One region of the Streptomonospora halophila genome, then DNA from elsewhere that is predicted to be linked to it. Evidence: riboswitches for the same ligand, from Rfam matches in the RefSeq annotation. Region 1 holds a riboswitch; the other holds the start of a gene.

What was found. A riboswitch is a leader RNA that binds a small molecule or an ion and turns the genes downstream of it on or off. The one in region 1 is predicted to bind glycine.
Region 2: another riboswitch for glycine. It lies ahead of gcvT (glycine cleavage system aminomethyltransferase GcvT); the one in region 1 lies ahead of gcvP (aminomethyl-transferring glycine dehydrogenase).

The regions. Positions count from the first base shown of each region.
Region 1 covers NZ_BAABIK010000002.1:51,911-63,838, forward strand. The annotation lists gene ABEA15_RS02230 (AAA family ATPase) at 1-1,263, opposite strand, end outside; gene ABEA15_RS02235 (endonuclease V) at 1,467-2,204, shown strand; gene ABEA15_RS02240 (DUF5999 family protein) at 2,437-2,634, shown strand; gene ABEA15_RS02245 (alpha/beta hydrolase family protein) at 2,737-3,345, opposite strand; gene ABEA15_RS02250 (tetratricopeptide repeat protein) at 3,676-4,920, opposite strand; gene gcvP (aminomethyl-transferring glycine dehydrogenase) at 5,268-8,177, opposite strand; glycine riboswitch at 8,297-8,386, opposite strand; gene ABEA15_RS02260 (MerR family transcriptional regulator) at 8,670-9,266, opposite strand; gene ABEA15_RS02265 (FAD-binding protein) at 9,849-11,120, shown strand; gene ligD (non-homologous end-joining DNA ligase) at 11,136-11,928, opposite strand, start outside.
Region 2 covers NZ_BAABIK010000011.1:159,775-171,702, reverse strand. The annotation lists gene ABEA15_RS11795 (serine hydroxymethyltransferase) at 1-1,221, opposite strand, end outside; gene gcvH (glycine cleavage system protein GcvH) at 1,226-1,606, opposite strand; gene gcvT (glycine cleavage system aminomethyltransferase GcvT) at 1,783-2,904, opposite strand; glycine riboswitch at 2,951-3,050, opposite strand; gene ABEA15_RS11780 (3-deoxy-7-phosphoheptulonate synthase) at 3,378-4,433, opposite strand; gene pip (prolyl aminopeptidase) at 4,929-5,888, shown strand; gene ABEA15_RS11770 (ferredoxin) at 6,025-6,216, shown strand; gene ABEA15_RS11765 (NAD(P)/FAD-dependent oxidoreductase) at 6,200-7,411, opposite strand; gene ABEA15_RS11760 (asparaginase) at 7,621-8,601, opposite strand; gene ABEA15_RS11755 (3'-5' exonuclease) at 8,741-9,706, shown strand; gene ABEA15_RS11750 (hypothetical protein) at 9,720-9,914, opposite strand; gene ABEA15_RS11745 (TetR/AcrR family transcriptional regulator) at 10,030-10,668, opposite strand; gene ABEA15_RS11740 (biliverdin-producing heme oxygenase) at 10,848-11,477, opposite strand; gene ABEA15_RS11735 (PP2C family protein-serine/threonine phosphatase) at 11,893-11,928, shown strand, end outside.

The sequences.
Region 1 (11,928 bases):
GATGGGATCCTCCCTAGCCGCCAGTGCGGCGGAAAACAAGTCGTCGTCAACGAAAGGGACGGCGCCGTAGCGGCCGGCGAGGTACTTCCGGGCGCGGGCACCCTCGTCAGCGACCTCGTAACCGGACAGAGGATACAACTCGGTCGCACCCTCCGGACTCTTTTCCGAGAACCAGATCTGATCCCGCGCGAGAACCTCCCCACCGCGAATCCTACCCAAAAGGGCGGCGTCGTGGCTGGTGAAGATCAACTGGGCGCCGCGAGGATTGGTTCGGGGGTCCCGAAACAGCTCGATCAAGCGTGCGGAAAGATGAGTGTGCAAGCTGGCGTCCAACTCGTCCACTACCATGGTGCGCCCGCGATCGAGCACGGAGAAGGCGCGCAGGCCCAGATCCATCAACGCCTGCGTCCCTTCAGACTGGTCCTCCAGGCCGAGGACGTGCTCGTGCCCCGACGCCCGGTGACGAAACACCCACCTGACGAACTCCTGCTCCCGGCCATCCCGCATCTCCCGTGAGAAGGATTCCGTTTGGATGTCCTCGATGCCGGTGTCGGCCGCCACAAGAAGCTTACTGAGGCGCTTCTCGGTAATTCGGTCGCAATGCCCCGGAACCTCCACCCTTCTCCTGGGAAGCCCGAAAGTACGCTGCCTGATCACCAAACCGGTGGTGAACCACCGCGAGACTGCGCGGAGTGAACGCATCTCCGTTGAATCGAACGACTTCGGCTGCAACTTCGCGAAGACCTCCATGAGGAGGACGTTCGACTCAATCTCGATCACGTCGGAAACGGGGAACAACCCGCCCTCGGGTTCGTTCGACAGTTCATCCCCGTCCCGCTCGAACACCACCTCTTCACGCCCGTCGGCGGTGTAGCGGAACAGCCACTCCGCAACGACGGCGGTGTCATCGATGACGAAGCCGTAGGTGTGCCGCTCGCCGTCGTCGAGCAGGTCGACCACGTATGTCGAGGGACGACCGGGCGAGTCGTGGTCCAAGCGGAACGGCGAGCGCTCGATGCCTTCCGCGGGTTCTTCCTCGCGACCTCGCCGCGGATAACCGCGCACCTGGAGCACCATGAACCGCAATGCGTCGACGATGTTGCTCTTGCCCGACGCGTTGGCGCCGAAGATACCGGCCACGCGCAGCGGTTCCACACTCTCCGGCGCGGGCGGTTCCTCGCCCTGCCGGCCTTCGGGGGTCAGCAGAAGCTGCTGTTCGTCGCGCAACGACCGGTGGTTCGTTACGCGGAAACTGAGCAGCATCCCGGAATCCCCTCGTAGCGGTCGGTCACGAGTACGCCACTCCCATCGCAGCGCGGTCTCCACCTTAGAACAGACCGCCTGTCCCCTCAGGGAGATCACGCAACGTGCGCCCGTCTCGGTTCGCCGCGCGGCGCAGCCGCGGAGCGGTGCAGCAACCGCGCCCCCGCCCGACGCGCGGGCTCCGGCGGCCTAGAGTTCGGGGGATGGACTACGCAGCGGGCGCAGGCACCGGGGCGCGGCCGCAGGCGGGCGGAGCCGGCGGGCCGGGGCCGCCCGGTTTGCAGGAGTGGCCCTGCGGCGCGGACGAGGCGCGGGCGCTGCAGGAGCGTTCGGCGCCGCTGGTGCGCCGGGAGGCGATCGACGCCGGCGCCGTCTCACTGGTCGCGGGGCTGGACGTGGCCTACTCGGCCGACGACGACCGGCTCGCCGCCGCCGCTGTCGTGCTGGCCGCTCCGGAGTGGGAGGTGGTCGACTCCGCTACCGCCGTGTCGCGGCCGCGCTTTCCCTACGTGCCCGGCCTGTTCGCGTTCCGCGAGGCGCCCGCGCTGCTGGAGGCCGTCGCGCAGCTGGGCACGCGGCCCGACGTGCTCGTCTGCGACGGATTCGGGCTGGCGCACCCGCGCCGGTTCGGGCTCGCCTGCCACGTGGGCGTCGCGCTGGACCGCCCGGTGCTGGGCGTGGGCAAGACGCCGTTCGTCGGCCGCGCCGAGGAGCCCGGACCCGAGCGCGGAGCCTGGTCGCCGCTGGTCGACGGCGGCGAGGTCGTCGGCCGCTGCCTGCGCACCCGGACGGGTGTGAAACCGGTCTACGTATCGGTCGGCCACCGCGTCGACCTCGCCTCGGCCGCCGCGCTGACGCTGCGCCTGGCGCCCCGCTTCCGGCTGCCCGAGCCCGTGCGGCAGGCGGACCGGCTGTGCCGCGACCGCCTGGCGGGGGTCTGACCTCCGGCGCCCCGCGCGCACGGCCGACCGGCGGATGCCCTCGGCACTCGACACGCGGCGGGTCCCCTTTATCCGACATGCCGGGACCACTGCGTGGCCGGATCCGGCCAATAAGCCGCGACACCAGATCGAACGGCCGACTCGCGGCGTCGAATACGCACAAAACCAGTTGCACTGTGACTCGCGCCACTAGGCTTCTGGTGCCATCAGTTGAGAAGACCGGAGGCGCACAATGTGCCCGCACCGACCCGCATGCCCGTCCTTCGACGACGTCGCCCGCGAAGCGGCCCGCGTCGTCGCCAGTCACCCGGAGCAGGGCTGGAGCCTGCTCTGCAACGGCGTCGTGATCTTCGAGGACACCGGCGAGCTGCTGCCCAACGGCCGCGTCGTCGCCCCGCACCGCCCGACCGACGTCCGGGCCGTCGCCTGAGGCCGAACCCGACACGCACCGAGCCGTCCGATCCGGCCGACCGAGCGGGGACCGCCGTCCGTCCCCGCGACCCGGCCCGGCGCAGGCCGCCGGTCCGGACGCTCAGCCCAGCCGTTCAGCGAGCCAGTCGACGACGGCAGTGGCCACCGCACCGGTGTCCTTGGCCAGATCGTGGCGCTCGCCGGCACGCACCACCAGCGACGCGGCGTCGGCCGCGTCGGGAACGCCGAAGGGGTCGCGGTCCCCGTTGACCACCAGGGTCGGCGCCCCCGCCCCGCGCAGCTCCGGGGCGCGCGAGCGCTCCGGCTTGCCCGGCGGATGCAGGGGGAACGCCAGCGCTACCACCGCCGCCGCGCCCAGCTCCGCGGCGGTGCGGCACGCGACCCGGGCGCCGTTGCTGCGCCCGGCCGGCACGAGCGGAAGCCCGGCCAGCCGCGCGTCCGCGCACACCGCCCGGACCGCGGAGATCCACGCCTCGTCCTGGGGACCGGTGGCCGAGCCGGGCATCGTGCGACCGGCCACCCGGTAGGGCTGCGTGATGCGCGCCACGGCTCCGCCCGCCTTCAGCACCGCGTCGCACACCGCGGTGATGTCGGGCGCGTCGACACCGCCTCCCGCGCCGTGCGTGATGGCCAGCAGATAGCGCGGCGGCCCGCCGGCCGGCACATCGATGTCGGCGAGCGCAGGCCCACGGGGCGTGTCGAGCTCCATGGCTCCAAGCTTAGGCGTGTTCGCCCGATCACCGTTCTACCGCGCGCCCGCCGGACCCCGGCGCCGGGCGGGCCGCCCGCTCCCGCCGCGTTCTCCCGACACCCGGGCGGCAGGCGGGGTGGCCGCTCGTCAGGCGGGCGGCGCCGACGCCCGCCCCGCGCCCGTTGTGTGCGCCCCACCGGACCCGCGGAGCCCGCGCGGCGCCGCGCGCTGCACCCGCCCAGCGGGAGCGGCACGGGCCGCGCCCGGAGACCCCCCGCACCCCCACCACCGATGCACCCCCGCCACAGCCGCCCGACTCCGACCCCGACCACCCGCGACGGCCGCACGTCACTCCGCCGCATCAGGCCAATCCTCCGGCAGCACCGGCTCACGGGAGCCCGCGGCGAGCCGGAGGCGCTCGCGGAAGTCGTCGTGCAGGGCCCGGCCCCAGACGTACTGGCCGGGTGTGCGCACCGCCTCCTCCAGCGCGCGGCGCAGCGCGGCGGCGTTGTTCTCGCCCTGGGCCAGCGGCAGGGCGAGGTGGGTGTACATCCGGTTCAGCGCGACGAACAGCTCGCCGGTCAGCATCGGCGCGCTGTGCTGGGCCGCGGCCGCCTCGACGTAGGGGTCCCACCAGACCTCGTCCTCACGGGCCTGCCCGTCCTCCTGCTCGGCGGTCTCCGGGTCGGGCGCCAGGAAGCCGCGGCGCAGGCGGGCGCGGACCTCGTCGGCGGTGGCGGGATCGCGGTGGGCCAGGCCGTCGGCCCACACGCGCTCGGCGGCCTCGCCGTCGCCGCGCACCGCGAGCAGCCGGGCCAGCAGTTCGACGGCGCCGCCCGCGACCTCGGGGGCCACCGCCCCCTCGGGCGCCGCGCCCGGCGCCTCCGGCGCGGGGCCCGCGCCCTCGCGCGGTTCTCCGCCGCGCGCGCCGGCCTCGGTTACGACGGCCGCGAACGCGCCGATCGCGTACTCCACGTGCACGGCGCCCAGCAGCAGCCGCAGTCCGGTGTGCTCGCCCAGCTCCAGGCCCCGGTGGACGACGTCGGCGGCGGCGTCGGTCAGGCCCCGGGCCAGCAGCCGCGCCGCGTAGTCGTGCGCCGCCTCGGGCACGATCTCGACTGAGTCGCTGCTCAGCACCTGGTCCCAGTGCGCCTCGGCGGTTTCGGTGTCGCCGCGGTCCTCGGCCAGGCGCGCGAGTCCGTAGTGGGCGGCCGGGCGGTAGCGGTTGTTGCCCGAGTCGAGGACGTCGCGCCAGGCGGCGCGCGCCTGTTCGGCGTCGCCCTCGGCCTCGAAGGACAGGGCCAGGTGGTAGGCGGCGCGCGGGGCGAACTCGGGGTGGCCGGTGCCGATGGCGGTGCGCGCGGCCGACCGCGACGCCGCCACCTCGCCCATGTCGTGGCGGACGACGGCCAGCCCGAGGGCGGCCAGCGGCAGATAGCGCTGCGCACCGCCCTCGACCACGCGTTCGTAGACCTGGGCGGCGCGGTTGAGGTGTCCGTTCTCGGCGAGGTCGCGCGCCTGGTCGCACAGGCTCTTGGACTCGGACTCGTCTCCGGCGGCGTCGTGGGTGGAGGATCCGGCGGACGCTGTCATCTGGCGCTGCTTTCCACACGGGGGGCGGTTCGGGCGGCGCGGGGCCGACCCGGCGGTTCCACTGGGAGGTTAGCCCGTCGGCGCGGACACGATGACGAGGCGTGGCCGCACCGCCCGGAATCGGCGGGGCGCCCCCCGGTACCGGTACCGCGACGATTCCCGGCACCGATACCGCGGCGGTAGGCGGCGACCGCAACCGCCACCTTTACATCGTAGATTTATCTATTCCCCGACGAGTCCGGCGCACACGGCGAGCGGCCGCCGTCCCCGCGCTCGTACTCCGCGGGTCCGGCGGCCGCCGCTCGTCCTCGGACCGCTCCCCCGCCCCCGGGGGGCGGGGCCGGCGGCTAGACCTCGAACGCCTCCGGCGGCGGGCAGGCGCAGACGAGGTTGCGGTCCCCGTAGGCCTGGTCGATCCGCCCGACCGGGGACCAGTACTTGTCGAACCGCAGCCGCTGCACCGGGAAGGCGCCCTCGTGCCGCGAGTAGGGGTGGCGCCACTCGTCGGCGGTGAGCGCCTCGGCCGTGTGCGGCGCGTTGCGCAGCGGGTTGTCGTCGGCCGGGTAGGCGCCCTCGGCGACCCGGTCGATCTCGCCGCGGATGGCGATCATGGCGTCGACGAAGCGGTCCAGCTCCTCCAGGTCCTCACTCTCGGTCGGCTCGACCATCAGCGTCCCCGCCACGGGGAAGGACATCGTGGGCGCGTGGAACCCGTAGTCGATCAACCGCTTGGCGACGTCCTCGTTGCTGATGCCGGTCCGCTTCTGCAGGCCGCGGATGTCGATGATGCACTCGTGGGCGACCAGGCCGCCCCGGCCGGTGTAGAGCACCGGGTAGTAGGGCTCCAGCCGCTTGGCGACGTAGTTGGCGCCGAGCACCGCGGCCTCGGTGGCCGCGCGCAGCCCCTCCTCGCCCATCATCCTGATGTAGGCCCAGGAGATCTGCAGGATCCCGGCCGACCCGAACGGCGCCGACGACACCGGGCCCACCCCGGTGTAGGGCCCGGCCTCGGGCTGGCTGGGGTGGTTGGGCAGGTAGGCGGCCAGGTGGGAGCGCGCCGCCACCGGGCCGACACCCGGACCGCCGCCGCCGTGCGGGATGCAGAAGGTCTTGTGCAGGTTCAGGTGGCTGACGTCGGCGCCGAACCGCCCGGGCTTGGCCCAGCCCAGCAGCGCGTTCAGGTTGGCACCGTCGACGTAGACCTGGCCGCCCGCCTCGTGCACCAGGTCGCACACCTCGGTGATGGTGTCCTCGTAGACGCCGTGCGTGGAGGGGTAGGTGACCATGATGGCGGCCAGGTCGCCGGCGTGCTCGGCGGTCTTGGCGCGCAGGTCGTCCATGTCGATGTTGCCGCCGTCGTCGCAGGCCACGACCTTGACCCGCATGCCGGCCATGGTCGCGCTGGCGGCGTTGGTGCCGTGCGCCGAGCTGGGGATCAGGCACACGTCGCGCCCCCGCTCGCCGCGCCCGCGGTGGTAGCCGCGGATGGCCAGCAGCCCGGCCAGCTCGCCCTGGGAACCGGCGTTGGGCTGCAGCGACACCGCGTCGTAGCCGGTGATCTCGGCGAGCCACCGCTCCAGGTCGCGCACGATGCGCACGGTCCCGGCGGCCTGCTCCAGCGGCGCGAAGGGGTGCAGCGACGCGAACTCCGGCCAGGTCACCGACTCCATCTCGGCCGTGGCGTTGAGCTTCATCGTGCACGAGCCCAGCGGGATCATGCTGCGGTCCAGCGCCAGGTCCTTGTCGGCGAGGCGGCGCATGTAGCGCAGCAGCGAGGTCTCGCTGCGGTGGGCGGAGAAGACCGGGTGGGTGAGGTAGTCCACCCCTCGGCGCAGCTCCTCCGGCAGGGCCGCGCGCCGGTCGGCGCCGGCGGTCCGGCCGGGGACGCTCTTGCCGAAACCGGTGAACGCCGCCACCACGGCCTCGATGTCGGCGGTGGTGGTGTTCTCGTCGCAGCTGACGCCCACGGTGTCGGAGCCGGCGGCCAGCAGGTTGACGCCGCGCTCGGCGGCCGCCTCGACGACCGATCCCGCCGCCCCGGGCACGCGCACCCGCAGCGTGTCGAAGAACCGCTCGCCGACGACCTGGAACCCGGCCGCGCGCAGCCGCTCGGCGAGGTCGGCGGCGTGGCCGTGCACCCGCTCGGCGATCGCCCGCAGCCCGTGGGGCCCGTGGTAGACCGCGTACATGCCGGCCATCACCGCCAGCAGGACCTGGGCGGTGCAGATGTTGCTGGTGGCCTTCTCGCGGCGGATGTGCTGCTCGCGGGTCTGCAGCGCCAGCCGGTAGGCGGGCTTGCCCGCGTTGTCGACCGAGACGCCCACCAGGCGCCCGGGCAGCTGGCGCTGGAGCCCCTCGCGCAGCGACATGTAGCCGGCGTGCGGGCCGCCGAAGCCCATCGGGACCCCGAAGCGCTGGGTGGAGCCCACCGCGATGTCGGCGCCCATCTCACCCGGGCTGCGCAGCATCGTCAGCGCGAGGATGTCGGCGGCCACCACCGCCAGCGCGCCGCGCTCGTGCGCCTCGGCGATGACCGGGCGCGGGTCGCGCACCGCTCCGCTGCCGGCCGGGTACTGCACCAGCACGCCGAAGGCGTCGGTGTCGGGCAGCCCCTGCGACAGGTCGGCCACCACCACGTCGATGCCCAGCGGCTCGGCGCGGGTGCGCAGCACCGACAGGGTCTGCGGGAACACGTCGGAGTCGACGACGAAGACGTCGCTGCTGCCGCGGGTGGCGCGGCGGGCGAGGGTCATCGACTCGGCCGCGGCCGTGGCCTCGTCCAGCAGCGAGGCGCCCGAGACCGCCAGCCCGGTCAGGTCCGAGACCATCGTCTGGAAGTTCAGCAGCGCCTCCAGGCGCCCCTGGGAGATCTCCGGCTGGTAGGGGGTGTAGGCCGTGTACCAGGCCGGGTTCTCCATGATGTTGCGCAGGATGACGGGCGGGGTGGTGGTGTCGTAGTAGCCCTGACCGATCATCGAGGTCAGCACCCGGTTGCGGTCGGCCAGTGCGCGCAGCTCCGCCAGCGCCTCGGACTCGCCGGCCGCGGCGGGCAGCTCCAGCGGCGCCGGCTGCCCGGGGCGGGCGAGGATGCGCTCGGGCAGCGCCGCGGTCATCAGGTCGTCGGTGCTGCCGTAGCCGACCGCCTTGAGCATCTGCGCGAGCTCGGCGGAGTCGGGGCCGATGTGCCGGTCGGCGAAGTCGCGGGCCGCCGCGGCGCCGGCGTCCGGCCCTCGTTCACGGGTTGGCTGCTCCGTCATGGAGACCTCCTGGTCGCTGTGCCGCTTTCGCGGCTGCTCCTGTCTGGTCTCCCCCTCTGTCGCTCACGGCCCGCCAGGGCCGAGGCGCAGGCACGTCTCGCCTACCGCTCCAGAGTGGCCTCCTCCACGCGGTCCTTGGTGCCTGAGAGGTTACTGGGGAGTTTTGCCCCGTCGGCGCCCCGCTGTGGGGTCTCTCCCGCGTGGTATCGACGGCCGGATCGTGGTGTCGACTGCGTTGTTCGGTTGTGGGTCGTCCATTATGTACGGCCCTGATGGACCACAGGGCGGCGGGGGCGTACTGCCCGCCTTCGCGGTCGCGCGCGTGTCAGGCCCGCCGCACAGCCGACGTTACTGGATCCGGGCGCATTCGTGGAGTGCACGCGGGTAGGCGCGCATCACACCCGCGCCGCCGCCCGCGGACCGGGCGGCCGGCGCCGGCGAGCGCGGACGGGGAGGCCGGCGCGGCCGGCGGAGTCCGCGGGAGGCCGGAGGTCAGCCGGTCTTGCGCTCGCGGCGGCGCCGCGCCAACTCGTCGGCGGGCCGCGCCTGCGGGCTCAGCGACCCGCCAAGCTCCTCGCCGGGAACCTCGTCGAGAGCGCCCTCGAGCTCGCGCCACACGCGCCCCAGGGCGATCCCGAACACGCCCTGCCCGCCCTGCATCAGGTCGACGACCTCGTCGGGCGACGTGCACTCGTAGACGCTGACGCCGTCGCTCATCAAGGTGACCTGGGCGAGGTCGGCGGTACCGCGGTAGCGCAGGTGGTCCACCGCCGGGCGGATCTGCTGCAGGGAGATGCCGGTGTCGAGCAGCCGCTTGACGACCTTGAGCAGCAGGACGTCGCGGGAGTCGTACAGCGGGGGCCTACCGCCCTCCTGCTGCACGGTGGGGCCGACCAGGCCGGTGCGGGCCCAGTAGTCGAGTTGCCGATAGGTGATTCCGGCGGCCGCACATGCCGTGGGGCCGCGATAACCGACGTCCATAGGCAGCGCCACCACGTCCTCTTCGCACAGCAGGCCCTGCTCCCCAGCTCGCCGTATCGCTGTATGCCTGAGAGCGGAGGTTTGCTGCTCACCGCTAGTAACCGCCACGCCGAACCTCCGGCTCCTCGGCCCACGGCGGTTTGACAGGGGGCATGAAGGGTGCGCCGCGGGTTCCTTCGACATTGAAGGTAAGCCGGTCGCACGGACAGCGTCAACGACACCCATCGGCGCGTCGCGGAACCTGTTTCGCCGCCGCCGAGCACCGCCGCCGTCCATTTGCAAGCATAACCGAAGAGCGGCTCGCGGGCCGCTTTCCCGCCTTCCTGACCTGCACCGGAACCGGAGCACCGGACCGGGCGGCGACCCGGGTGCCGCGCCGGCGCCCGCGGGGCGCGTCCACATACCCGCGACACGCCGTCGCCGAGACCGTCGCGTCCAGGCGGATCCGGCCGCCGCGGCCGCCGCCACCGCGACCGGGCCGCCCGGTTCGCACGGTTCCCCCACCCGCGTGCGGCGCCCCGACGCGCGCGGGCCGCTGCGGCCCGCTGCCCGAGCGGCCCTCGCACCGGGGCCCTCGCCGGCCCGGGTGCCCGCGCGAGGGGGGACACCGCGTCTGGTATCTCTGGTGGCTGCCACAACGGGCGGCCGCCGGCCGCCGCGTTCCATCCGTCTCCCCGGAAGGGGCAGCAGGTGAACCGGCCTACCACGAACTGGGCGGGCAACATCGGCTTCGCCGCCGAGCGCCTCCACCACCCCTCCACCGTCGCCGAGGTGCAGGCCGCCGTCGCCCGCGCCGAGCGGGCACGGGCCCTGGGCAGCGGGCACTCCTTCAACGCCGTCGCCGACACCCCCGGCGACCTCGTCTCGCTCGCCCGCCTGCCGCGCACGATGGAGCTGGACACCGCGGCCGGAACCGTCCAGGTGGGCGCGCGCGTGCGCTACGCCGAGCTGGCGCAGTGGCTCCAGGAGCGCGGCCGCGCCCTGCACAACCTGGGATCACTCCCCCACATCTCGGTGGCCGGGTCGGTCGCCACCGCCACCCACGGCTCCGGCGACGCCAACGGCAACCTTGCCACCGCGGTGGAGGCGCTGGAGCTGGTGACCGCCGAGGGCGACCTGGTGAGCCTGAGCCGGGCCGAGAACGGCGCCGAGTTCGACGGCGCGGTCGTGGCGCTCGGCGCGCTCGGGATCGTGACCGCGATGACGCTGCGCACCGAACCGGACTTCGACGTCGCCCAGAGCGTCTACGAAGGCCTGCCGCTGGAGGCGCTGGACGAGGACTTCGACGCGATCACCGGCGCCGCCTACAGCGTCAGCCTGTTCACCCGCTGGCGCGACCCGGTGGTCGACCAGGTGTGGCTCAAGCACCGGGTGGGTGGCGGCCCGCCCGCCGGCGGCGCCGACGGCTTCTTCGGAGCGCGGCCGGCGGACGGACCCCGCCACCCCGTGCCGGAGATGTCGGCCGAGCACTCCACCCGGCAGCTGGGCGTGGCGGGCCCCTGGTCGGAGCGGCTGCCGCACTTCCGCCCCGGATCGCCGCCCAGCAGCGCAGGCGAGGAGCTCCAGGCGGAGTACCTGCTGCCGCGCGGCGCGGCCGTCGCGGCGCTGCGGGCGCTGGAGCCGCTGCGCGAGCGCATCGCCCCCGTCCTGCAGGTCCACGAGATCCGCACGATCGCCGCCGACGGGCTGTGGCTGAGCCCGAGCCACCGCCAGGACACCGTCGGCTTCCACTTCACCCTGGTCCCCGACACCGCCGCGGTGCTGCCGGTGCTGGAGCTCATCGAGGAGCGGCTGGACCCCTTCGGCGCCGTGCCGCACTGGGGCAAGCTGTTCACCGCGCCGGCCGGGTCGCTGCACGGGCGCTACAGCAGGATGCGCGACTTCGCGGCGCTGGCCCGCCGGTTCGACCCGCGCGGCAAGTTCGCCAACGCGTTCCTGCGCGAGCACGTCCTCGGCGGCTGACGCCGCCCCGCTGTCCTACAGCCGCTCGATGGCCCGGCGGGGCGAGCGGGCGTGGCGGGCCATGTCGCGCCAGGGCTCGGCCCCCGAGCGCTCGGGGAGGGTGCGCACCGTCCAGTGCCGGGCCGTGTCCACGCGCTCCAGCTCGTCCCAGGACAGCGGGGCCGCCACCGGCGCTCCGGGCAGCGCGCGCACCGAGTACGGCGCCACCGCCAGCTGGGCGTAGCCGTTGCGCAGGTAGTCCAGGAACAGCCGGTCGCCGCGGCTGCGCTTGCGGAACCGCGTGGTCAGCTCGTCGGGGCGGCGGCGCGCGACCAGTTCGGCGATGACGTGGGCGAAGTCGCGGGCCTGGCCGGCGTCGATCTCGGGGCGGATGGGCGCGACCACGTGCATGCCGCGCGAGCCGGTGGTCATCACGAACGCGGCCAGGCCCAGGCTTTCCAGCACCTCGCGGACGTCGTAGGCCGCGCGGCGCACCTGCGCGAAGTCGTCGCCGGGCGGGTCGAGGTCGATGACGAGCCGGTCGGGGCGGCGCAGGTCGCCGACCCTGGTCAGCCACGGGTGCAGGGTGATGGCGGCCTGGTCGGCCAGCCATACCAGGGTGGCGGCGTCGTCGCAGACCAGCATCTCGTTCCCGGCGCGGCCGTCGTCCTTGGCCACGTGCACCGAACCGGCCCACGGGGGCGCGTAGGAGGGGCGGTTCTTGACGTAGAAGCCGCCCTCGGGGTCGGCGATGCCGTGCGGGTAGCGCTGCACGGCCAGTGGGCGCCCCCGCAGGTGGCGCAGCATCGGCCCGGCGACCGCGCGGTAG
Region 2 (11,928 bases), on a different contig from region 1:
GCGCAGCGCCGCGGCGTCGTATTCCGGCTTGAGCGCCTCGGCGATGACGTCGGAGACCTCGGTGAAGTCCTCGTCGCCGAACCCGCGCGTGGCAAGCGCGGGGGTGCCGATGCGCAGTCCCGAGGTCACCATGGGCGGCCGCGGGTCGTCGGGTACGGCGTTGCGGTTGACCGTGATGCCGATCTCGTGCAGCCGGTCCTCCGCCTCCTTGCCGTTGAGCTGGGAGTTGACCAGGTCGACGAGTACGAGGTGGACGTCGGTGCCACCGCTGAGCACCCGCACGCCCGACTGGACGGCGTCCTCGCGCATCAGCCGATCGGCCAGGATCTTGGCGCCGGAGACGGTGCGCCGCTGCCGGTCGGCGAACTCCTCGCCCGCCGCGACCTTCAGCGAGACCGCCTTGCCGGCGATCACGTGCTCCAGCGGTCCGCCCTGCATGCCGGGGAACACGGCGGAGTTGATCTTCTTGCCGAACTCCTCCTTGCTGAGGATGAGCCCGCCGCGCGGACCGCCCAGGGTCTTGTGCGTGGTGGTGGTGACCACGTCGGCGTGGGGCACCGGACTGGGGTGCAGCCCGGCCGCCACCAGGCCGGCGAAGTGCGCCATGTCGACCATGAACAGGGCGTCGACGTCGTCGGCGATCTTGCGGAACCGCGCGAAGTCCAGCTGGCGCGGATAGGCCGACCAGCCGGCGACGATCATCTTCGGCCGGTGCTCCTTGGCCAGCTTCTCGACCTCGTCGTAGTCGACGGTGCCGTCCTCGGGGCGGACGTGGTAGGCGACCGCGTTGAGGATCTTGCCGGAGTAGTTCAGCTTCATGCCGTGGGTCAGGTGGCCGCCGTGCGCGAGGTCCAGGCCCAGGATCGTGTCGCCCGGCTTGAGCAGCGAGAAGTAGACGGCCGTGTTGGCCTGGGCGCCTGAGTGCGGCTGCACGTTGGCGTGCTCGGCGCCGAACAGCGCCTTCGCCCGGTCGATCGCGAGCTGCTCGACCACGTCGACGTGCTCGCAGCCCCCGTAGTAGCGCTTGCCGGGGTAGCCCTCGGCGTACTTGTTGGTCAGGACCGTGCCCTGGGCCTCCAGCACCGCCTGCGGAGCGAAGTTCTCCGAGGCGATCATCTCCAGCGTGTCGCGCTGCCGGTTGAGCTCGGCGCCGACGGCTGCGGCGACTTCCGGATCGAGCTGTTCGAGGGACTGGTCGAGCAGATTCCGCTGAGAGGGCATGTGATCAACCTTCGCCTTCGGTCAACTGCGTGTACTGCTCCGGAGAGAGCAGCTCGGACGGTTCCTCGGTGACCTCCACCTTGAAGAGCCACCCCTGGCCGTAGGGATCGGTCCCGATGACCTCGGGGTTGTCCACCGCAGCCTGGTTCACGTCGACGACCTCGCCGTTGACCGGCGCGTACAGGTCGCTGACGGACTTGGTGGACTCCACCTCCCCGCAGGTCTCACCGGCGGCGACGGTGGTGCCCGTCTCCGGCGGTTCGACGTAGACGATGTCGCCGAGCGCCTCGGCGGCGAATGCGGTGATGCCGACTGTGGCGACACCGTCGCTGACCGCCACCCACTCGTGGTCGCTCGTGTAGTTCAGCTCCGCGGGAACGCTCAATTCAAATCTCCAGGAGGTCGTCGTTGTCCGGGTCTGGGACCGGGTAGGGCGCGGCGCCTTCGCGTGTGGCCGCCCGACCGGTTCGGCGTGGACCGTCGGCGGTTCCACCCAGTCGAATTCTGCCGCTTCGGCCTGCGGCCGCGCACGCTGTGCGCGCGCTTCGGCCGCCGCCGGGGTCAGCGCTCCCGGCGGTAGAGCGGCAGGTCGACGACGTCGACGGCCTCGGCGCGGCCGCGCACGTCCACGGCGGTCTCGCCGGAGGACGGGTCGGCCCCGCTGTCCATGTAGGCCATGGCGACGGGCTTGCCCAGCGTGGGCGAGGGCGCCCCGCTGGTGACCACGCCCACGGGCTCGCCGTCCAGCAGGACCGTGTTGTCCTTGCGCAGCGGACGGCGGCCGCGGGCCACCAGGCCGACCAGGCGGCGGCGCGGGCCGGAGTCGGCGACGCTCTGCAGCGCGTCGCGGCCCACGAAGTCGCCGGGCTTGTCCAGTTTGACGACCCGGCCGAGGTTGGCCTCGAAGGGGGTGGTCCGGGCGTCCAGTTCGTTGCCGTAGAGGGGCATGCCGGCTTCGAGGCGCAGCGTGTCCCGGGCGGAGAGCCCGGCCGGGAGCAGGCCGTGCGGCTCGCCCGCCTTGAGCAGGGCGTCCCACACGGCGGGCGCGTCGTCGCCGGGGCTGAGGAAGATCTCGAAGCCGTCCTCGCCGGTGTAGCCGGTGCGGGCCAGGAGCACCGGGTGCCCGGCGACCTGGTGGGAGTATCCCGCGAAGTACTTGATGGTGCTCAGGTCGGCGTCGGTGAGCGGCGCCAGGATGTCGACGGCGGCCGGGCCCTGCACGGCGATCAGCGCGTAGTCGGCGGAACGGTCCTCGACGAGGGCGCCGAAGCCCGCCGCGCGCTCGCTGAGGGCGGCGAGCACGGTCCCGGTGTTGGCAGCGTTGGCCACCACCAGGTACTCGTCGTCGGCGAGCCGGTACACGATGAGGTCGTCGAGGACGCCGCCGTCGGCCGCGGTGATCATGGTGTAGCGGGCGCGGCCCGGCGCGACCTTGGACAGATGGCCCACGAGGGCGTAGTCCAGCATGTCGGCGGCCTGGGGGCCGGTGATGTGGATCTCGCCCATGTGGGAGAGGTCGAAGAGTCCGGCCGTCTCGCGCACGGCCGCGTGCTCGGCGCGCTCGCCGCCGTAGCGCAGCGGCATCTCCCAGCCCGCGAAGCCGACCAGGGTGGCCCCGGCCCGCTCGTGGACGGCGTGCAGCGGCGTTGTCCGCAGTGCCGATCCGTCGTCCGGCGCAGTCATTCTCACTCCCGAGAGGATGGACGTCGTTTCGTGACAGGCGTTGCCATCCTCCCCCTCTGTCATGATGCCTGAGAGCTTCGCCGCGCGAACGCGGCTTGCACCTTCGGCGAGGGGCTCGAACGCCCCTGCTTTCCAGAGTGGTCTCGACCGTACGGTCCGGCGCGCCTGAGAGGTTCTCTGGGGAGGAATTGCTCCTTCGGCGGCCCGTGCCGGCTGCACGGACTCTCTCCCGTACGGATTCAACGACCGGTTCCAGGCTAGCAGTGCGGCTTTCGCGCGAACAGCCAAGGGGACACGAAACGCCCACTTCACCGCACCTGCCAGCGGAGACGCCGACCGCCGCGGAGCCGGGGGCGCCGGCGGCACCCGAGAGCCGGGTCCCTCCGGCGGCGCCCCCGAAAGGCGTCCGCGGCGCGCGGCCCGCGGCGAGTCCGGGCGCCCTCGGCCGCGGGCGGGGCAGCGGGCTCCGGTGCTTAGACCGAGCGGCGCTTGCGTACCGCCTCGGCGAGCCGGCCCAGCACGTCCTCGGTGGTCGACCAGCTCATGCACGTGTCGGTGATGGAGCGCCCGTAGGAGAGCTCCGCGGGGTCGCCCAGCTTCTGGGCGCCCTCCTCGATGAAGCTCTCCAGCATCACGCCGATGATGCCGCGCTGACCGTCGGCGACCTGCGCCGCGATGGCGTCGGCCACCCCCGGCTGGCGGGTGTGGTCCTTGCCGCTGTTGGCGTGGCTGGCGTCGATCATCAGCCGCCGCGGCAGTCCGGAGCGCTCGACGACCTCCAGCGCGGGCGCGACGCCGGCCGCGTCGTAGTTGGGGCCGCTGCGTCCGCCGCGCAGGATGACGTGGCAGTCGGGGTTGCCCGCGGTGACCACGACCGAGCCCGCGCCCGAGGGGTCGATTCCGAAGAAGGTATGCGAGGCCGCGGAGGCGCCGCAGGCGTCCACCGCCACCTGCACGTCGCCGTCGGTGCCGTTCTTGAAGCCCACCGGCATGCTCAGGCCGCTGCCGAGCTGGCGGTGGACCTGGCTCTCGGTGGTCCGGGCGCCGATCGCGCCCCAGGCCACCGCGTCGGCGATGTACTGCGGGGTGATGGGGTCGAGGAACTCGGTGCCGGCCGGCACGCCGATCGAGCCGATGTCGAGCAGTAGCTTGCGCGCGGTGCGCAGGCCGCGGTGCACGTCGTAGCTCTCGTCCAGCCCGGGGTCGTTGATGAGCCCCTTCCAGCCCAGCGTGGTGCGCGGCTTCTCGAAGTAGACGCGCATGACCAGGCAGAGGTCCTCGCTCAGGGACGGCGTCAGCGCCTTGAGCCGCTCGGCGTAGTCCAGCGCGGCCTCGGGGTCGTGCACGGAGCAGGGCCCAACGATGACCAGCAGGCGGTCGTCGGCGCCGTCGAGCACGCGCTTGACCTCGCCGCGGGCGTCCTCGACCAGCGCGGCGCGCTCCGGTCCCATCGGGAGCTCGGCGAGGAGGTCCTTGGGCGCGATCAGCGGCTGGTAGCTGGCGACGCGCGTGTCATTGGTGTTGGGCATGCCTTCTGTGTCCCTACTTCCGTCTCACCTGCGGACCCACTCAGAACACTAACGCGGGTGGGCGGCGTGCGGGGTGCCGGAGTGTTCCGGGGCGCCGCCCCGCGCACCGGCCGCGGCCCTTTCGGAGCCGCCGGGTGTGGTGCGCCTCGGCGCGCACGGCCCGAAGCCGGTGTCCGCGCAGGTTCGCGGCGTTTCATGTGACCCTGGACACACTCTGGAGCCGGGCTCCGCCGCGGGGACGCCCGGCGGCCGCGGCGCGCCCGGCAGCGCGGGAGGCGCAGGCGCGGGGCGGGCAGCGGGGACGATGCCGTGCGCTGGAACGATCTTGGCGCGCAAATCCGCCGCGGCGTGCGAAACCCTCGGCGTGGCCGGGCTTCCGGCGCTGCGCCCGAGTGCCGGGAAACGTCCTCCCGCGGCGGACGCGCGGCACTGCGCCCGGTCGTCCCGGTTCTAGGATTGTCCGCGGCCACATCTGCGACGAAGGACGCCTAACCCATGCGCACGCTGTACCCGTCCATCGAACCCTACGACTCCGGCATGCTCGACGTGGGCGATGGACACCGGATCTACTGGGAGCTGTGCGGGAACCCGGCGGGCAAGCCTGCGGTGTTCCTGCACGGGGGACCGGGTGCGGGCTGCTCACCCGACCACCGGCGCCTGTTCGACCCCGAGCGCTACCGCGTGCTGCTCTTCGACCAGCGCAACTGCGGCCGCAGCACCCCCCACGCCGCCGGCATGGACGTGGACCTCAAGACCAACACCACCTGGGCGCTGGTGGAGGACCTGGAGCGCCTGCGGACGATGATGGGCGTGGACCGCTGGCAGGTGTTCGGCGGTTCGTGGGGCAGCGCGCTGGCGCTGGCCTACGCCGAGGAGCACCCCCGGCGGGTCAGCGAACTGGTCCTGCGGGGGATCTTCACCCTGCGCAACGAGGAGCTCCGCTGGTTCTACCAGAACGGCGCCAGCTACCTCTTCCCCGACCTGTGGGAGCACTACCTCGCGCCCATCCCCGAGGAGGAGCGCGACGACCTCATCGGGGCCTACGCGCACCGGCTGTCCTCGCCCGACCCCGATGTGCGCCTGGCCGCGGCCCGCGCCTGGAGCTTGTGGGAGGGCTCGACCATCACCCTGCTGCCCGACGAGCGCGTGCGCGCCCAGCACGCCGAGGCGGAGTACGCGCTGGCCTTCGCCCGCATCGAGAACCACTACTTCGCCCACGGCGGCTTCTTCACCCCCGGCCAGCTGATCGACGGCGCCGACCGGCTGAGCGGCATCCCCGGCGTGATCGTGCAGGGCCGCTACGACGTGTGCACCCCGGTCAAGACCGCACACGACCTGCACCGGGCCTGGCCCGAGGCGCAGTTCCACCTGGTCGACGACGCCGGCCACGCCTTCAGCGAACCCGGCATCCTGCACCACCTCATCGAGGCCACCGACGCCTTCGCCGACGCCTGAGAGGGGGCTGAAAGCGTCTGGGAAGCGTCTCCAGTGGCGGGGGGCGCGCCATCCGCCCGCGGGTCCGCGGCCGCTCGGTGCGGGATTAGGCTCGGACGCGCAAGCAGCGGCCCCACGGCGCAGAGCGAGGAGAACCATGCGGGTCAACGTCGACTTCGACCGGTGCGAGAGCAACGCGGTGTGCATGGGTGTGGTGCCGGAGGTCTTCGAGGTGCGTGAGGACGACTTCCTCTACGTGCTGCAGGAGGAGCCCCCGGAGGACCTGCGGGCCGAGGTCGAGGAGGCCGCCCGCATGTGCCCCAAGCAGGCCATCACGATCGAGGGCTGACCTCGGCCAGCGCGTCCTCCCAGGTGGTGGGCTCGGCCAGGAGCCGGCGCAGGCGCATCACCTTCGGCGTGGAGCGCAGGCCCAGGATGCCCACGAGCATCCCGGCGCGGCCGAGGAGGGCGACGAACTTGCGGTCCTCGGCCGAGCCGTGCACGATCTCGGCGGTGTCGGCGGGCGCGGCCTGGCCCAGCAGCTGGATCTTCATCCCGTACTGGTCGGACCAGAAGTAGGGGACCGGGGTGTAGGGCGTGCCGCCGCCCGCCAGCAGGTTGCGCGCAGCGGCGGCCGCCTGCTCGCCTGCGTTGGTCCAGTGCTCCAGGCGCATCAGGCCGCCGTAGCGCGGGTGCGGCCAGGCGGCGATGTCGCCCGCCGCATACACCCCGGGCAGGGCGGTGCGGCAGTACTCGTCGCAGAGCACTCCGCCGGTGCCCCCGGCCAGTTCGACGCCCGAGCCCTCCAGCCAGCCGGTGTTGGGCAGGGCGCCCAGGCCCGCCACGACCAGCGACGCCTCGACCGCGCTGCCGTCGCCGAGCCGTACCCGCTCGACGCGCCCGCGCCCCTCGAACCCGGTCACGCCCACGCCCAGCCGGAGGTCGACGCCGTGGTCGCGGTGCAGCTCGGCGAACACGCCGGCGACCCGGGGGTCGACGACGCGGGTGAGCGGGGTGGGTTCGGCCTCCAGCAGCACGACCTCGAGCCCGGCCGCGCGGGCGCTGGAGGCGACCTCGGCGCCGACGAACCCGGCTCCCACGACGACGACGCGCTCGGCGGCCTTGAAGGAGTCGCGCACGGCCTCGGCGTCCTCGACGGTGCGCAGCACGTGCACCCCCTCCAGCGCGGTGCCGGGGCGGCGGGCGCGGGAGCCCGTGGCGATCACCAGGCCGTCGGCGGCCACCTGCGAGCCGTCGTCGAGCTCGACGGCGCGCTCGCGCGGGCGCAGCCGCCGCGCGGACCGGCCCAGCCGCAGGTCCAGCCCCAGGCCGTCGAACGCGGAGTCCTCGCGCAGGTCGATGCCCGCACCGGCGCCCTTGCCCGTCAGGAACTCCTTGGACAGCGGCGGGCGCGAGTAGGGGCGGTGCGGCTCCTCGCCGATCATCGTGATCCGCCCCTCGAAGCCGGCTTCGCGCAGGGACTCGGCCGCGTGCAGCCCGGCCATGCCCGCTCCGGCGATCGCGACGCTGCGGATGTCGCCCATGTGCCGCCCTTCGTCGGTGGTGGTCACGCGCGTGGAACCGGCGAACCGGTGGGCCGCCGCTTCGGGGCCGCCGCACGGCCCCGTCTGGTCGAAACATAGCCCAGTGCCTTCCGATTCCGCCCACCGCGCGGACAGGGCCGGTACCGCGGTCGCGCCGTCCCCGGCGTCCGCACCGGCGCCCGCCGCCGGGACCGCCGGGGAGGGACGGGTCAGGCGAGCGCCTCGTCGGCGACGGGGCGAAGGCGGCCCACCGCCCTGCCGCCGCCGCGGACCTCCGCAGCGGCCAGGTCGCGAACGGGGGAGACGTCGGCGCCGACCGCCGCGAGGGCCTCCAGCGCCGCCAGGGTGCGCGCGCGGAACAGCGGGTCGCCGTCGCTCAGCTTCACCGCCGCCACCTCGCCGGCGGGTGCGGCCACGACGAGCACGCCCTCGGCCCCCATCTTGGCCACCGCGCCCGGGAGGCCGCGCATCAGCAGGGTGTCGGTGCGCCCCTCGCCGGCGACGTACTCGGGCCGGTTCCGCATGGCCTCCAGCACCGCGGCCTCGGGCGAACCCTCCGGTGCCAGGGTCATCTCCCGCAGGCCGCGCGCCAGGCCCAGCAGGGAGACCGCCAGCTGCGGCGCGCCGCACCCGTCGACGGTGGTGTGGGCGACCGGCTCGCCGCACATCTCCTCGACCTCCCTGCGCACCAGCTCCTGCACCGGGTGGTCCGGTTCCAGGTAGTCCCCGGTGCTCCACCCGCGCGCGACGCAGGCTGCGAGCATGGCCGCGTGCTTGCCCGAGCAGTTCATGAGCAGCGGCGAGGGCGCACCGCCGTCCATGAGCAGCCGTTCGCGCTCGCCGCGGTCCAGGGGCCAGTCGGCCGGGCAGCGCAGCGCGCCGGCGTCGAGGCCGGCGCCGGCCAGCATCCCCTCCACCGTCTCGACGTGGCGCGGCTCCCCGCTGTGGCTCCCCGCGGCGATCGCGGTCTGCGCGGGTCCCAGGTCGGCGCCGGCGCGCAGCACGGCCGCGGCCTGGAAGGGCTTGGCGGACGAGCGCGGGAGCATCGGGGCCTCGGCCCCGCCGCGGACGTAGCCGATCTCACCGCGGGCGGTGAGCCCCACCGCCGTGCCGAAGTGCACGCCCTCGGCGAATCCGGACCGGACCACCTCGACCAGCGGGACGTACTGCGGCTGCGGGCTCTGCTGCATGGGGAACTCCTCGGTCGGGGGCGCTCATACGTCACGGCCGGAGCCCAGGGGGTGGCGGGTCCGGGCCGCTGGTTCAACGCCGTTCGCGGCAGCGGTCTTCCCGAGCGTGTCGTAGTGTCTGGCCGCGGGAGGTGCCGCGATGAGGATCGGACGGGGTGTGGACGACGTGCTGGACGCCGAACCCGACGCCGGGCGGATGGTCCGGATGGGTGCCCTGACCCGCCGCCGCGGCGCGGCCCGCGGCGCGCGCGATCTGGAGTACGCGGTCGTCGATGTCGAGACCACCGGGCTCTACCCCGGTGAGGGCGCGCGCATCTGCGAGATCGCGGTGGTGCGCATGCGCGGCGACGGCACCCTGCTGCGGGAGTTCACCACGCTGGTCGACCCCGGCTCCGCCGTCACCGGGCAGGAGTTCCACGGCATCGGCGCCAGCGACGTCATCGGCGCGCCCAAGGCCGCCGAGCTGGTGGACGCGCTGCGCGGCCTGTTCTCCGGCGCGGTGCTGGTGGGGCACAAGCTCGACTTCGAGGGCCGCTTCCTCGCCTCGGAGCTGCTTCCGGCCGGTCTTCCGGGCGGCCTGCCGGGCCTGTGCACGCTGCTGTCGCTGCGCTCCCAGCTCGACCTGCCCCGCTACTCGCTACCGCGCGCCTGCCACACGCTCAGCGGTCATTGGCCCACCGGACAGCACACCGCGCTGGGCGACGCCCGCGCCTGTGCCCAACTGCTGGCCGAGCTGCTGGCCAACGCCCCCGGCACGCTGCGCTACACCGGCCCCGCGCCGATCGAACTGGATTCGGGCGAACCGGATCCGGCCCCGCTCAAGCCCCGCACCTCCTACGCCGCCACGCCCTCGGCGGTCGCCCTGCGCGGCCACCCCGAGCGGCCGCCGGCCGAGTGGCCGGTCCGCTGGCGCCGGCTGGAACTGGACCCGCGCGACTGCGGGGGCCGCTTCAGCCCCGAGCAGCGCGCGGCCGCTCAGCGCGACGCCGAGTGCCGCAGTGCGGCGCTGGAGGCCGCGGCGGCCTCGGCGGCGGTGGCCACGGCCCTGGCGGCCACCAGCGCCGCGCGGCTGGCGGCGCGCCGGCTGCGCACGGTGCTGGGCTGAGCCGGCGCCGCGGTCACATCCCCGACAGCGCCAGGAAGAAGGCGACGATCAGCGCGCTGCCGCCTACCGCGGTGAGCGTCGCCCGACCGGCCTCGGTCAGCCGCGCTCGTACCAGCTGGGGTGCTGCGCGGGCCTGGAACCGGGGCACGCGGTTGAACATCGCGACGGCGACCAGGAGGGCGCCGGCCAGGATCAGGAGCAGGGACACCGGGGGCTCCTCCGGAGCGGGGGCTGGCTGGGCGGTGCCCGATTTTGCCCCAGCTCCGCTGCGGGTGCGCAGCCGAGGAGCGGCCGCTGCCGGTTCCGGTCGCGCCGGTATGACCTCAGGTGAGCGAGGGTGACGCGGAGTGACCGGCGGCGTCGGTTGCGCGGGCGCCGAGCGCGCGCAGCGTGAAGGCCGCCACCAGGCGCCCGGCGTCGCCGGGGGTGGTCTCGCCGTGCATGAGGGGCGCCCGCTGGGCGCCCAGCATCGCCAGCACCAGGCGGGCCACGGGCTCCACCGGCGCCGCCGCGAACTCGCCGTCGTCGACGCCCTGGCGCAGGATGCCGGTGAGCAGCCGCTGCATCGGCGCGACGTGCTCGGCGAGGGCCTGGTAGGCGTCGGGGCCCAGGCTGGCGCCGAGCTCAGCGGCCGCGGGGTGGGGGTGCTCGGCCAGGGCCTCGACCTGGAGCCGCACGAAGGTCTCCAGCCGCTCGGCCGCGCCGGCGCCCGCGGGCAGCTCGCGGTGGTAGCGGTCGACGAACCCGGTGGTGGCCTGCTCGGTGAAGGCCAGCAGCAGCGCGGGCTTGTCGGGGAAGTAGTTGTACAGCGCCGTGCGCGTGATGCCCGCCTCGGCCGCCACGTCGGTCATGGAGATCTCGTCGATGCCCTGCACGCGCGTGAGGGCGGCGACCGCCTCCAGGATGCGCTCGCGGGTCTGCGCGCGGTGCGCTGCGATGGTGGGCGCCGAGATCTTGGGCATGCGCCCATGGTGTCACGCGGCGGCGGCGCCCGGTAAGCGCCGCGGTGGCGGCACACGGCAGTACACCGGCACCAGGGCCGCGGTCGGGCGGGCGGCGGCGCGCCCGCCGGCGGCGGCGCCGTAGGTCCCCCGGCGGCGCCCGGCACGGGTGCCGCGGCCGGCGGAGCGCGCGCCCGGGTTCAGGCCGCCGTGTCGGCGGCGAAAATGTGGCCGAGATCGGCCAGTACCGCGACGTTGAGCCGGTAGGCCAGCCGCGTCTCGCTTACGACGTGGTCGCGCGCGGCCTCGTCCAGCTCCAGTGCGTCCAGCCGCGCGCGGTAGCCGGCCTTGAACCGCGGCAGGCTGCCCAGCTCCGAGAAGTGGTAGAAGGCGGTCCCGCCGCGTTCGTCGAGCCCGTAGGCGCCGGCCGCGACCTTGCGGATGAACTGCCCGCCGGAGAGGTCTCCGAGGTAGCGGGTGTAGTGGTGGGCCACGTAACCGGCGGGGTCGCCGGCCGTGCGCTCGATGCGCGCGGTGTAGGCGCGGGTGGCCGCTGTGGGGGCGATGCGCTCGCGCCAGTCGCCTCCGTAGAGGGCTTCCAGGTCGCGCTCCAGCGCGGGCACGCGGAACAGGCCGGGGTGGACGACCGCGCCGGCGACGGGGTCGCCGGCCAGCGAGCGGCCGACCCGCTCCAGCGCGACGTAGGCGAAGTAGTGCTGCGCGACCATCGCCGCGTACCCCTCGCGGGGCAGCCGGCCGTCCAGCAGGGCGCGGGTGAAGCCGTGCTGCTCGGCGTCTTCGTGCGCCGACCAGGTGGCCCGCTTGAGCAGCTCGGAGAACGGCGTGCGTGCGTCCTCGCGGGCGGCGGTGCGGGCGCGGAAGTCGGGGTCCTCACTGGGGCGGCGGCCTTCCGCAGTGGGCACATGCCCTCCTTTGTTGGCGTTTATCCCGATTGGGATACTGACATGATGTCAGCACGTGGGGGAGGCCTTCAAGAGTGAGATGACACAGTGTCGAGAAAGCAGGCTGGCGGAAGGCGGGTAGCCTGGATGGGCACGCAGGTGCGATCGAGCGCACCGAAGGCGCGGTGTCCCCAGCCGCCGTTGAATCCCTCCCGTGCAATCCCGCTAGCGACAAGACGTGCAGGCGATTATCGTTTGACTGCCGCAACGGCTGACGACGCGCACCGCGCACCGGTCGACGTAGAGGCGATGTGTGGATACCAGCAACCCCGGACCCGAGCCCGTGACCATGACCGATACCGAGCAAGCGTGGCCGGCC